One region of the Providencia zhijiangensis genome, then DNA from elsewhere that is predicted to be linked to it. Evidence: predicted binding sites of a transcription regulator. Region 1 holds the regulator's gene; each other region holds the start of a gene.
The links. The regulator PurR, encoded in region 1, represses purine synthesis genes. The targets are predictions, from matches to a motif close to CANGCAAACGTTTGCNTG.
Positions count from the first base shown of each region.

Region 2: QS795_RS02340 (NCS2 family permease) is a predicted target of PurR. The motif match lies at 1,907-1,924, and genes of this name have one in related genera.
Region 3: purL (phosphoribosylformylglycinamidine synthase) is a predicted target of PurR. The motif match lies at 1,730-1,747, and genes of this name have one in related genera.
Region 4: glyA (serine hydroxymethyltransferase) is a predicted target of PurR. The motif match lies at 1,379-1,396, and genes of this name have one in related genera.

Region 1 covers NZ_CP135990.1:1,566,302-1,569,519, forward strand. The annotation lists gene punC (purine nucleoside transporter PunC) at 1-95, opposite strand, end outside; gene punR (DNA-binding transcriptional activator PunR) at 217-1,122, shown strand; gene purR (HTH-type transcriptional repressor PurR) at 1,138-2,163, opposite strand; gene cydH (cytochrome bd-I oxidase subunit CydH) at 2,431-2,514, shown strand; gene sodB (superoxide dismutase [Fe]) at 2,603-3,181, opposite strand.
Region 2 covers NZ_CP135990.1:535,671-538,888, reverse strand. The annotation lists gene QS795_RS02345 (Na+/H+ antiporter) at 1-149, opposite strand, end outside; gene QS795_RS02340 (NCS2 family permease) at 442-1,788, opposite strand; gene QS795_RS02335 (ArnT family glycosyltransferase) at 2,343-3,218, shown strand, end outside.
Region 3 covers NZ_CP135990.1:2,515,918-2,519,135, reverse strand. The annotation lists gene mltF (membrane-bound lytic murein transglycosylase MltF) at 1-1,562, opposite strand, end outside; gene purL (phosphoribosylformylglycinamidine synthase) at 1,831-3,218, shown strand, end outside.
Region 4 covers NZ_CP135990.1:2,493,061-2,496,278, reverse strand. The annotation lists gene hmpA (NO-inducible flavohemoprotein) at 1-1,151, opposite strand, end outside; gene glyA (serine hydroxymethyltransferase) at 1,502-2,755, shown strand; gene QS795_RS11515 (3-phenylpropionate MFS transporter) at 2,885-3,218, shown strand, end outside.

The DNA of each region.
Region 1 (3,218 bases):
GGCAGATACATATCGATGGCTAAAAACCCCAGCATGCTTAGGCCGGCAAGGTAAATCAAAAATCCAGAGGAGTTTTTTGTCGCAGTATTTGTCATAGTTTTGCTTAATCTGTATTTAAAATAATGTTAATAGTTATCTTATTGTATAGGCTATTTTTTTACGTTGTGAAACGGTAATATTTGGACTCTGCTATCAAATAATTTGAAAGGAAAGAAAATGTGGTCAGCTCATGCACTTGAAGTCATAGACGCAGTTGCTCGAACGGGAAGCTTTAGTGGTGCTGCGGATGAGTTGCATCGAGTCCCTTCAGCGATCAGTTACACAGTAAAGCAAGTCGAAGAATGGTTGGCGGTTCCGCTATTCGAGCGCCGTCACCGTGATGTGGTATTGACGGAAGCAGGAGTTATCTTTATTAAAGAAAGTCGAAGTGTTATCAAAAAAATGATTGATACTCGACATCAATGCCAACAAGTCGCCAATGGGTGGCGTGGGCAGTTCAGTATTGCCGTTGATTGCATCGTAAAACCGCAGCGTACGGAACAGCTGATTTTGGATTTTTATCGTCATTTTCCTGATATCGAACTGTATATCCACCCTGAAGTGTTTAATGGGGTTTGGGATGCATTAGCGGATGGGCGTGTGGATGTGGCGATTGGAGCGACCCGTGCTTCACCCATTGGAGAGCGCTATAGTTTCCGCGACATGGGCTTTATGTCATGGCGTTGTGTTGCGAGCCCCACTCACCCATTAGCGAAAATTCAGGGCAAACTGACGGATGACCAAATGCGTGAATATCCAAGTTTGTGCTTAGAAGATACCTCAAGAAGCTTACCGAAAAGAGATACTTGGGCGCTGGACAACCAACGACGCTTAGTTGTGCCTTACTGGGAAAGTGGTTTAGCGTGTTTGGCAAATGGTCTGTGTGTGGGGATGGTTCCAGAGCACCGTGCAGCACCTTTGTGTGCAGAAGGTAAGTTAGTTGAGCTGGAATTAGCGCAGCCGTTTCCTGAAAGCCCTTGCTGCTTAACATGGGTTGAGAATGATACATCTCCAGCGCTGAGATGGCTTCTTGACTATCTTGGTGATAGCGAAACTCTCAACGCGGAGTGGTTTGCGAGCTAATGTGCTGAGATAGACTTAGCGGCGATAATCAATAAATGGACCATCAGCCACGGAACGGCGCTCAACTAAACGCGGGTGAACTTCAATCGTTTGTGCATCTTCGCGTTTATTCACAATACGATCGAGCAACATCGCAAACGCCATTTGTCCTAAACGCTCTTTTGGTTGGTGGATTGTGGTTAATGCAGGCGTGAAATAGCGCGCATTACGCACGTTATCATAACCAATGATGGAAATGTCTTGAGGGACGCGTAATCCCATCTCGTCAGCTGCACAGATTGCTCCCATCGCCATGATATCTCCACCACAGAAGACAGCCGTTGGGCGGTGTTTGTTACTGAGGATCTGCATCATCGCTTTATAGCCTGATTCTGGCTCGAAATCCCCTTGAACAATCCATTCATCTTTCAACGTGACTTTGGCTTCTTCCATGGCTTTTTGGAAGCCGGTTAAACGCCCAATGCCTGTATTTCTTTCAAGGGAGCCAGGGATCACACCAATTTCACGATGACCACGGTCAATAAGATAACGACCTGCTAAATAACCACCGTGGAAAGAGTTATCAATAATACTGTCAGTGAAATCTCCGCGAGAGGTACCCCAGTCCATGACGACCATTGGAATATTTCGGTAATCTTCCAACATACCAATCAAGGTGTCAGGGTATTCTGAACACATCACAAGTAGCCCATCGACACGTTTTTGTGCCAACATTTGCAAGTACGCTTTTTGCTTACCTAAGTTATTGTGAGAGTTACATAAAATTAGAGTATAGCCTTTCTCATAGCAACTATTCTCGACAGACTCGATCACTTCTGCGAAATAGGGGGCTTCACTTGATGTTGCCAACAGGCCAATTGATTTGGTGTGGTTGACTTTTAAACTACGTGCAACCGCACTCGGAGAATAATTGAGCTCTTTGATGGCGGCCCAAACGGCTGTTTTTGTATCATCAGCGACAAAACGCGTCTTGTTGATAACATGGGAGACGGTTGTGGTAGAGACGCCCGCACGTTTCGCCACATCTTTAATTGTTGCCATGAGAAGAAAAAACTCCTAACCAAAACTTGGTCTCTAAAATAATTCTAGTTAAATAATTACCTGCATATTGATGCATAGTACCTTTGCTGGCAATAATTTAGCGATTTGTTGTCGATTTTGTCTGATCTAGCGCAAAAACGAAAGAAATAATTGATGTTATAACATGTGATATAGACACTGGTTTTACGTTTTTGTGCATGTATACTGAAATAACCTTTTTATTTTATGGTTATTTGATAATTCAATTTCTTTATATGAGAGGGTCTCATGGATACAGATTTTAAATATGGATTGCTAGCTGCGCTTGGCTCTTTAGCTGTAATTATTTTGTTTGCTGTGCACATTTTCTGATTTCATTTCCATCCTATCTAATAAGGATGAGAAATAATTAAGGGCGAGTATTATACTCGCCCTTAGTCATTTTAGATCTGAACTAAAATTAAGCCAGATTTTCTTCAACAAATTTCCAGTTAACCAGCGCCCAGAAGTTTTCTAAGTATTTTGGACGTGCGTTACGGTAGTCGATGTAGTAAGCGTGTTCCCAGATATCAACAGTCAAAACTGGCTTGTCGTCACCAGAAATTGGTGTTGCCGCGTTAGACGTGTTAACGATAGCCAGGCTGCCATCTGCTTTCTTCACTAACCAAGTCCAACCTGCACCGAAGTTTTTAACTGCGGCATCAGTGAATTGCTCTTTAAACTGAGCAAATGAACCGAATGCTTTGTTGATAGCTTCTGCAACTTTACCTGTTGGTTCACCGCCTGCGTTTGGAGCCAAGCAGTGCCAGTAGAAAGTGTGGTTCCAAACTTGAGCCGCGTTATTGAATACGCCAGCTTCAGAAGTTTTGATGATTTCTTCTAAAGACAGACCTTCAAATTTGGTGCCTTTGATCAGGTTGTTCAGGTTAACAACATAGGTGTTGTGGTGCTTACCGTAGTGGTATTCTAGGGTTTCAGCAGAGATATGAGGTTCTAAAGCATCTTTAGCATAAGGTAGAGCTGGTAATTCAAAAGACATTGCGTACTCCTTGATTGCTTTTATTCAGTGTTTAGGG
Region 2 (3,218 bases), 1.0 Mb from region 1:
ACATGTAACCCAAATTGAGGCCACGCTAATAATGCACCGATAGCAATTTGAATAAGAGGAAGGGGAATACGGATGGGAATGACTTTCGTCACCACACCAGAAACAGAGACAGCCAAGATCAAAATCAGAATAGTAAAGAAAATTTCCATGTTGCCCTTACTTATTAACTAATGCATACCCTAAATATCGCAGCTTAAAGTATAACGGGAGAACCCAAAATTTGCCTGCCGCCGCATAGTAAGAGATAGCACCGTCCAGACCATGAGATTTTCAGTCAAGGCAGCCACTGGTTGAAAATAGGCATTTTCACTTCATATACCGCCTTAGCACTATTCTATCCTTAACAGGCTATCTGACGGGAAAATAATTTGGAGTTTAGAACGAATCGCAACAATCCGTTAAAGGGCGACAACAGGTGCCGCCCTATCATTAGAATTACCTTTAGATAGCGAGGTCGGCAGCATAAAACGCTACCAATAGAACCGCGATAACCACGCTACCAATATTCAGTTTACGCCATTCACCCGCACAGATACGCCCGATAACCAGTGAAGCGAAACCTAGCATGATACCGGTGACGATATTACAGGTTAATACGATGAATACCGCGCACAGTAAACCTGACATCGAATCCACAAAATCATCGAAATCTAATTTCGAGACATTGCTCAACATCAACAGACCCACATACATCAGTGCTGGCGCCGTTGCATAGGCAGGTACCAGATAAGACAATGGCGATAAGAACAAGATAAATAAGAATAAAACACCAACAACTACAGCGGTTAAACCTGTACGACCGCCTGCTGCGGTTCCTGCTGCAGATTCGATATATACCGCGGCTGGTGATGCGCCGATCGCCCCAGCAAAAATGCTGCTGACAGAGTCAGCGGTTAACGCTTTTCCACCATCGATAATCTGACCGTCTTTATCCAGTAAGTTCGCTTGACCCGCAACCGCGCGGATAGTTCCCGTTGCATCAAAAACTGCCGTCATTACTAATGCCAGAACGCTTGGCAGAACCGCAGCTTGAAGTGCACCCATGATATCCATGCTGAACATCAGCGCTAAACCATCTTCACCGAATGAAGGCAGTTTAAAGAAACCTTGGTATTTAACGGCAGGGTCGAAAATCAAACCAATAATCGAAATCGCGATAATGACTAATAACACTCCGCCCGGTACACGGCGTTTTTCTAAACCGAAAATTACAGCTAAACCAATCAGAGACATTAAAACAGGGAATGAAGTAAATTCACCCAGCGCAACGGGTAAGCCTGCATTTGGGTTTTTAACCACTAAGCCAACGCCCGTTGCTGCAATCAAGAGTAAAAACAGGCCGATGCCAATACCCGTACCGTGAGCCACGCCCATTGGCATGTTACGTAAAATCCAACTACGAATACCTGTCACAGAAATAATGGTGAATAAACACCCCATTAAGAACACGGCACCCAGCGCAACTGGAATACTAATGTGTTGCCCTAACACTAAGCTAAAGGCGGTAAACGCCGTTAATGAGATTGCACAGCCAATTGCCATTGGCAGATTCGCCCATAACCCCATTAATAAAGAACCGAAACCCGCGACTAAACAGGTTGCGATAAATACTGCAGTAGGGGGGAAGCCTGCTTGTCCTAACATACCCGGCACGACGATGACAGAATAAACCATCGCTAAGAATGTCGTTAATCCCGCAATGATTTCGCGACGCACTGATGAGCCACGCGCTGTGATCTTAAAATATGAATCCAATTTGCAATTGGATGAAGCCTGTTGGCCTGCCATGGTATACCTCTGCTATTAATTTTAGAAAATTCTATATCACTATTTTTGCTAAGCTTTTCATAAGCATTTATTCATTTTTTGCTTGGTGACTTAGCGAATATCGCCTCAAACTGAAACTCACGTAAACGATTACCTTTTTGAAAAAATATTTACTGAACCGAGATAACTGGTAAACAGAATGACTCTCTAGGAACAGTGCGCAAACGTTTGGCTTTCAGAACAAAGCGAGGCGAATTGTGAAGAGCGTAATTATCGTTCGAAAGGGGGGAATTGATCAAGTGTTTTATGATTGGCTGCTTTTTAGCCAAAAACCATAAAAACTACGCCGTATTTTTACAATCCTCCATAAAAGTCAGTCATATTTCGTTCTATATACCCTTTGTTTAAATACATGCGGAAGAGTGTTGCTAAAATCCCCACTAATATTGAGTTTTTAATAAATAATCTGTTTATGAAAGTATTTATTCTCTAATACTAATTAAATAACTCATTTCTCTGGTGATTATTTTTATAAATATATTTTTTAATAATACTTAACACTCGCTATAAATATTATGTCAACCATTACAGCCTCAATTAAAACAATGCCAAAAAGTGCCTTAATACTTTTTGCTGTATTTTTACTGATTTATCTCCTTCCCGGGATTTATGGGCATAGCCCATGGAAGCAAGATGAAAACTACAGTTTCGGTATTATTCAAACCATGTATGAAACTGGAAATTGGCTGGTACCGACCAATGCGGGCGAGCCTTTTATGGAAAAACCGCCATTCTATTATTGGACGGCGACGATTTTCTCTCATTTATTATCTGGAGTGATGCCGCTATACGATGCCGCACGCAGCGCCAGTTTATTTTTCTCTATTATTAATTTTTATTTTTTTGTTTTATTAGCTCGCCGCTTTTTTAAATCTGACAGTTTTTCTGATGCCCGTATTTGGACAGCCTTTGCACTGTACGTTTGTGCGCCGGGAATATTGCGACACACCCATGAAATGTTCACGGATGTTTCGTTAATTACAGGGGCTACCATCGGCTTATATGGCTTATTAGGGTTAATTCAGCAACAGAAAATTGCTACGTCCGCCTTCTGGCTCTGCCTTGGAACCATTATCACCACCTTATCTAAAGGCGTATTTATTCCTGGCGTTCTGTGGATCAGCCTATTTTTGGCACCTGTGTTTCTCGCTCAGTGCCAGTCTAAACAGTTTTGGTTACCCGCGCTATTCGCAGGCTTAGTCTCTCTCATCGCTATCCTGCCTTGGCCAATTATGCTGTATGTGCAGCATCCCGAGCTGTTCGTGACTTGGTTTTGGGAAAATAATATTGGCCGTTTCCTTGGATTTTCCGTTGAAAAGTTAGGAGCTAAAGCCAATTTCACGCGAATTCCTTCCGCTATTGCATTCTTTGCCCTTCCTGCAGGGCTACTA
Region 3 (3,218 bases), 950 kb from region 1:
TTTCGTGCACTACTATTTTCACTGGCATAAAACACACCTAAATTCGCTGACGCTTTTGGCGCGACCTCCAATTTTGCTGGCACCATATCAGGCATCACATAAGATGAGAGCTGAGTATTCTCATTGGGTACCACGACATAAACGTGAGATTTCTTCGCAATCTCTAAGGTTTTCTGTTTTTTCTCCTGACTCTGCAAATAACCCACTAAGCTTTGATGATAGCGGCGAATATTTTCCACATAACGATAAGCCTCGTGTCCTCGGGCATAGCCATACGTGAGCTGAGAATAATATTTTGGTTGTGTTAACAGGGGCAAATTCGCTTTAACATCAAGCCAACGGTCAGGATTGCCACCCAGCTTTTGCGTTAATTTACGCACATCCAGCATATGCCCATAGCCCATATTATAGGCTGCAAGGGTAAACCAAATACGGTCATCTTCAGCGATAGAGTCGGGTAAGCGTTTCATGATGTACGACAAATATGCAGCCCCACCTTTGATGCTTCCTTCTGGGTCTAATCTATCTTCAATTCCCATCGTTGCCGCAGTTGGTTTGGTAAGCATCATGATCCCACGAACACCAGTAGGGGAGGTTGCAAGGGGATTCCAGTGGGACTCTTGCCAAGCGATAGCTGCTAATAATTTCCAATCGACGGTCTCGACAGTATCCGCATACTTCTCAAATAAATGCTGATAATCAGGTAATTTATTGTTAATGGCACTTATAAATGTAATCGTATCAAAATAATCAAAGGATTCGACGTGACTAAAATGTTTCTCGGTCAAGCGGGCGAGTGAGTCATTTTGATTACTGATATTAAAAAAGTCGAGCAGGGCGGCATCTAGGCTATAGTCATGTTTGCGGCTCATATACCATGTGATGGCATGTTCATCACGTAAGTCAAATGCGACAGCGACTTTCGGGTGAATTCGTTGCTGCAAAGAGACGGCAATAGAGTCTTCAAGGGTGTAGTCAATCTCACCTTCGGCCACCATTTCTAATAACTGGCTCGGTGTATAGTCGCTGCTTTCTTCCCACTTAAGATTAGGGTATTGCGTTGAAAGCGCTTTTAGTGTGCTTGCATGGGTACTCCCCGCGATAACCACTAATTTCCCTTTCAAGTCATTAAAGGTTTTTGGGCGCGTGGTGCCTTTACGGTAAACCAATTGCTGAGTCACATTCAAATAGCTAGGACCCGTTTTCATAGTATCCAAACGGTCTTTATTATACAGCAGCCCTGCCACAGCGATGTCGGCATCGTCGTTATCGAGATCTTCAAAAATTTGCTCGATAGTTGGACGAATAATAATTTTGAGTTTAATTCCTAGGTACGTAGCAAAGCCTTGAGCCAGTTCGTAGTCGAAGCCACGTAGCTGATGTTGCTCATCAATATAAATAAGTGGTGAACTTACTGCGCTGATACGTAACTCACCCTGAGAGATAATTTTGTCTATTTGGGTATTTTGCGTATTCGACCATCGGACATTAGAACCAATGATCATGGTGGCAAGTAAGGCGATGACCACGATAATAAAATAGTTAACTTTTAGGTTATTCAAATAATTATTTCTCGTGCAAGAACTGGTGTTGTGCGCTTAATAAAAACTGTTTAATCATGGTTATAAATCCAGTGGTTTCGTATTTTGCTCTAACAGTGATGGTCGGTGCAACTAATATTATCGTATTTAGCACATATTAATATTTAACTAATCGCTCTATTTTTAGTCACGCAAACGGTTTCGTATTGATGAACATTGCTCTATAATGGACTCCGGTTTCCCTGCTTTCATGTTCAGGGCTGGCGTTTAAAAGAGAGAATTTAAGACTATGGAAATTTTGCGTGGCTCACCGGCACTATCAGCATTTCGTATTACCCGCCTTTTGGCGCTGTTTGCTGAAAAACAGCTCCCTGTAACGGATATCTATGCTGAATATATGCATTTTGCTGAGCTATCAGCCCCATTAAGTGGCAGTGAGCAAGGTAAACTGAGTAGTTTGTTAAAATATGGTCCTTCTCTGGCAGAGCATGAGCCATTTGGAAAACTGATTTTAGTCACCCCACGCCCAGGAACTATCTCTCCTTGGTCTTCTAAAGCAACGGATATCGCGCATAACTGTGGCTTAACACAGGTTAAACGTATTGAACGCGGCGTTGCCTATTATATTCAAGCCGACTCACTGACAAGCGAGCAGTGGGATCTGGTCATCAGTCTGTTACATGACCGCATGATGGAAACGGTTTTTGCCTCTTTTGAACAAGCCGAAGCGCTATTTGTTCAGCAGCAGCCTGCCCCAATGAAAGTGATTGATATTATCGCAGGCGGACGCCAAGCACTCGATACTGCTAACAAAGAGATGGGCTTAGCGTTAGCTGACGATGAAATTGATTATCTATTAGAGGCATTCACAGGGTTAAAACGTAACCCAACGGATGTTGAGCTGTATATGTTTGCGCAAGCAAACTCAGAGCATTGCCGCCATAAAATTTTCAATGCGGATTGGATTATTGATGGGGAAACACAGCCAAAATCCCTGTTTAAAATGATCAAAAATACTTTCGAAAAAACGCCAGATCACGTTCTGTCTGCCTATAAAGATAATGCGGCAGTAATGGAAGGCTCTTCAGTGGGTCGTTTCTTCCCTGAGCCAGATGGACGTACTTATCGTTACCATCAAGAAGATGCACATATTTTGATGAAAGTGGAAACCCACAACCACCCAACGGCAATTTCTCCATGGCCGGGAGCTGCAACTGGTTCTGGCGGTGAAATTCGTGATGAAGGCGCGACAGGTCGCGGTGCAAAACCAAAAGCAGGTTTAGTCGGCTTCTCCGTTTCCAACTTACGTATTCCGGGTTTTGAGCAACCTTGGGAAGAAGATTTTGGCAAGCCAGAGCGTATTGTGACCGCACTCGATATTATGACGGAAGGTCCTTTAGGCGGTGCGGCATTTAACAACGAATTTGGGCGTCCCGCTTTATTAGGTTATTTCCGTACCTATGAAGAGAAAGTTAATAGCCATAATGGTGAAGAATTACGCGGTTACCATAAGCCAATTATGTTAGCAGGCGGTATTGGTAACATCCGTGCAGATCACGTTCAAAAAGGCGAAATTACTGTTGGCGCTAAGCTAATCGTTCTCGGTGGCCCTTCGATGAATATCGGTCTAGGGGGCGGGGCAGCATCATCCATGACATCCGGTCAATCTGCGGCGGA
Region 4 (3,218 bases), 930 kb from region 1:
TTATCGGCAGCAATACCCATTTCAATTAACTGCTTTCCAACATGTTGCATAAAGCCGACAGGTCCACAGAAATAGAATTGCATATTTGGCTGAAGCACTTTCTCTTTAACTTGTGTTAAATCCAGTAATCCACGGTATTGGTAATCTTCACCCAGTTGATCTTGTGGCGCTGGTTGATTAAACCAAACTGCTGAATGACCTTGGGTATGTTGTGATATCAACTGGCTAACTTCTTGATTAAAAGCGTGTACATCCCCATTTTCAGCAGCATGTAGCCAATTCACAGGTGCTTGATGTTGGTGCATGGTGAGGTGGTTAAGCATGCTGAGCATTGGTGTTAAGCCGACGCCAGCAGAAATTAAAGTCACTGGCGTTTTCGGTTCGACATCAAGGTAAAAATCACCGCATGGTGGCGCTAAACGAACAATATCGCCTTCATTGAGATTTTGATGTAAGAAGCCAGAAACGGTGCCTTGCTCTTCACGTTTCACCGCAATACGGTAGGTTTTCCCATTTGGCGCAGTAGTGAGTGAATACTGGCGAATTTCTTGATTTTCAAAACTATTTTCATTCAGGTACACAGTAATATATTGCCCTGGACGATAATCCGCCACCGCTTTACCATCTACCGGAGTGAGTTCAAAACTGGTGATAACAGCACTTTGAGGTTGTTTTTTAGTGACTTTGAATTCACGTAAACCTTCCCATCCGCCGGACTTTACCGCATTTTCACGGTAAATCGTGCTTTCACGGTTAATGAAAATATCCGCCAGCACGCCATAAGCTCTTCCCCATGCGTCTAACACTTCTTGGCCTGGGCTAAGCAGCTCATCAATCGCAGCGAGCAGGTTTTCCCCAACAATTGGGTAGTGCTCAGGTTTGATATTTAAACTGGCATGTTTCTGGGCAATTTTCTCCACTGCGCCAATTAACGCTTCAGGGGTTTCAATATGGACTGCATAAGCGCAAATAGCGTTGAATAGGGCTTCACGCTGATCGCCATTCGTTTGATTTCTCATATTGAAAATATCTTTCAGCTCAGGATGTTGTTTAAACATTCTGTCATAAAAGTGAGCGGTTAATTTAGGGCCAGTTGCTGCGATGGCAGGGATGGTGGATTTAATTGTGGCGATAGTTTGTTGGTCAAGCATACAGGTACTCCTGAATTATTTTCATAATATTATGAATTTATAAACATGTATTTTGTATGCAACTTATAATATTTAGCGGGAAATGTAAATAATTAACGCATCAAAAAGTGGGGGAATTCACCGCAAAATTAGAGGTAGCTAGCAAAGTTAGATATTCGTCTCGGTATTATTGAAATGTGCGCTATTATATTTTGTGTTGTTTAAAGGTATCTGAAAGCAAAAAAATTAATGCAATCGTTTGCGTATATTTTTTCTTAGGGACTATCTCAACGACGAAAAAGAGTTTACACTGTCAGTCATTAAGTTGAATTGATTGTTACCTTATTGAATTGCTGAGGCAGGAGAAGCGAATGTTAAAGCGTGAAATGAATATTGCAGATTACGACCCACAACTGTGGGAAGCAATGGAAAAAGAAGTACAACGTCAAGAAGAACACATTGAATTAATTGCTTCTGAAAACTATACCAGCCCACGAGTTATGCAGGCTCAAGGCTCTCAGCTGACCAATAAGTATGCGGAAGGTTATCCAACTAAACGTTATTATGGTGGTTGTGAATTCGTTGATGTGGTTGAGCAATTAGCTATCGACCGCGCGAAAGAGTTATTTGGTGCTGACTACGCAAACGTACAGCCACACTCCGGTTCACAAGCTAACGCTGCGGTCTATATGGCGCTGCTGCAACCAGGTGACACTGTATTAGGTATGAACCTGGCGCACGGCGGTCACTTAACTCACGGTTCTCCAGTAAACTTCTCCGGTAAACTGTATAACATCGTTCCTTACGGTATCGATGAAAGCGGTAAAATCGATTACGACGATATCGCGGCTCAAGCGAAAAAACATCAACCAAAAATGATCATCGGCGGCTTCTCCGCATATTCTGGTGTGGTTGATTGGGCTAAAATGCGTGAAATCGCTGACAGCATCGGTGCCTACCTGTTCGTTGATATGGCACACGTTGCGGGTCTGGTGGCGGCGGGTGTTTACCCTAACCCTGTTCCACATGCTCACGTCGTTACGACAACAACACACAAAACTTTAGCGGGCCCACGTGGTGGTCTGATTTTAGCTAAAGGCGGCGACGAAGACCTGTATAAGCGTTTGAACTCTGCGGTATTCCCAGGTTCACAAGGCGGCCCTCTGATGCACGTTATCGCAGGTAAAGCGGTAGCACTGAAAGAAGCGATGGAGCCTGCGTTCAAAACTTACCAACAGCAAGTTGCAAAAAATGCGAAAGCAATGGTAGAAGTTTTCCAAAAACGTGGCTTTAAAGTGGTGTCTGGCGGTACTGAAAACCACCTGTTCTTAGTTGACTTAGTTGACAAAGATATCACAGGTAAAGACGCTGATGCTGCACTGGGTCGCGCAAACATTACAGTAAACAAAAACAGCGTACCTAACGATCCGAAGAGCCCGTTTGTCACTTCTGGTGTGCGTATCGGTTCTCCTGCAATTACACGTCGTGGCTTCAATGAAGCAGATGCACGCGAGCTAGCTGGCTGGATGTGTGATATTCTGGACAACCTCAATGACGAAGCAACCATTGAAGCTGTTAAACAGAAAGTATTAGCTATCTGCAAAAAATACCCAGTTTACGCATAATGGTAATTAACCAATAGCGTGCAGTGAATTAGCACGATAAACCCGCTTCTACATTTGGTAAAAGCGGGTTTTTTGTTGTCCGTTTTAAACCCCTCAATAGTAGGGGAAGATGAAAATAAGGGAGGAGTGATGGTTATTCCATCAACGCGTTGGCTAGCGATTGATTATTTTACCTACTTTTTTGCCTACAGTATTTTCTTACCATTTTGGTCCGTGTGGCTACAAGGTGAGGGAATAGATGCAGAAATGATAGGGCTTTTGTTAGGTATTGGACTTGCGGCGCGTTTTCTCGGTGCGATGTTTATCACTCCCCAGGTTAAAGAGCCTTCCAAACTGATCAATGCATTACGATTACTGGCAGCGCTTTCCCTTATTTTCTCCATTGGATTTTCGTTCGGCTCCCATTGGGCGTGGCTGATGTTTGTCATGATTGGATTTAACCTATTTTTTGCTCCTATGGTGC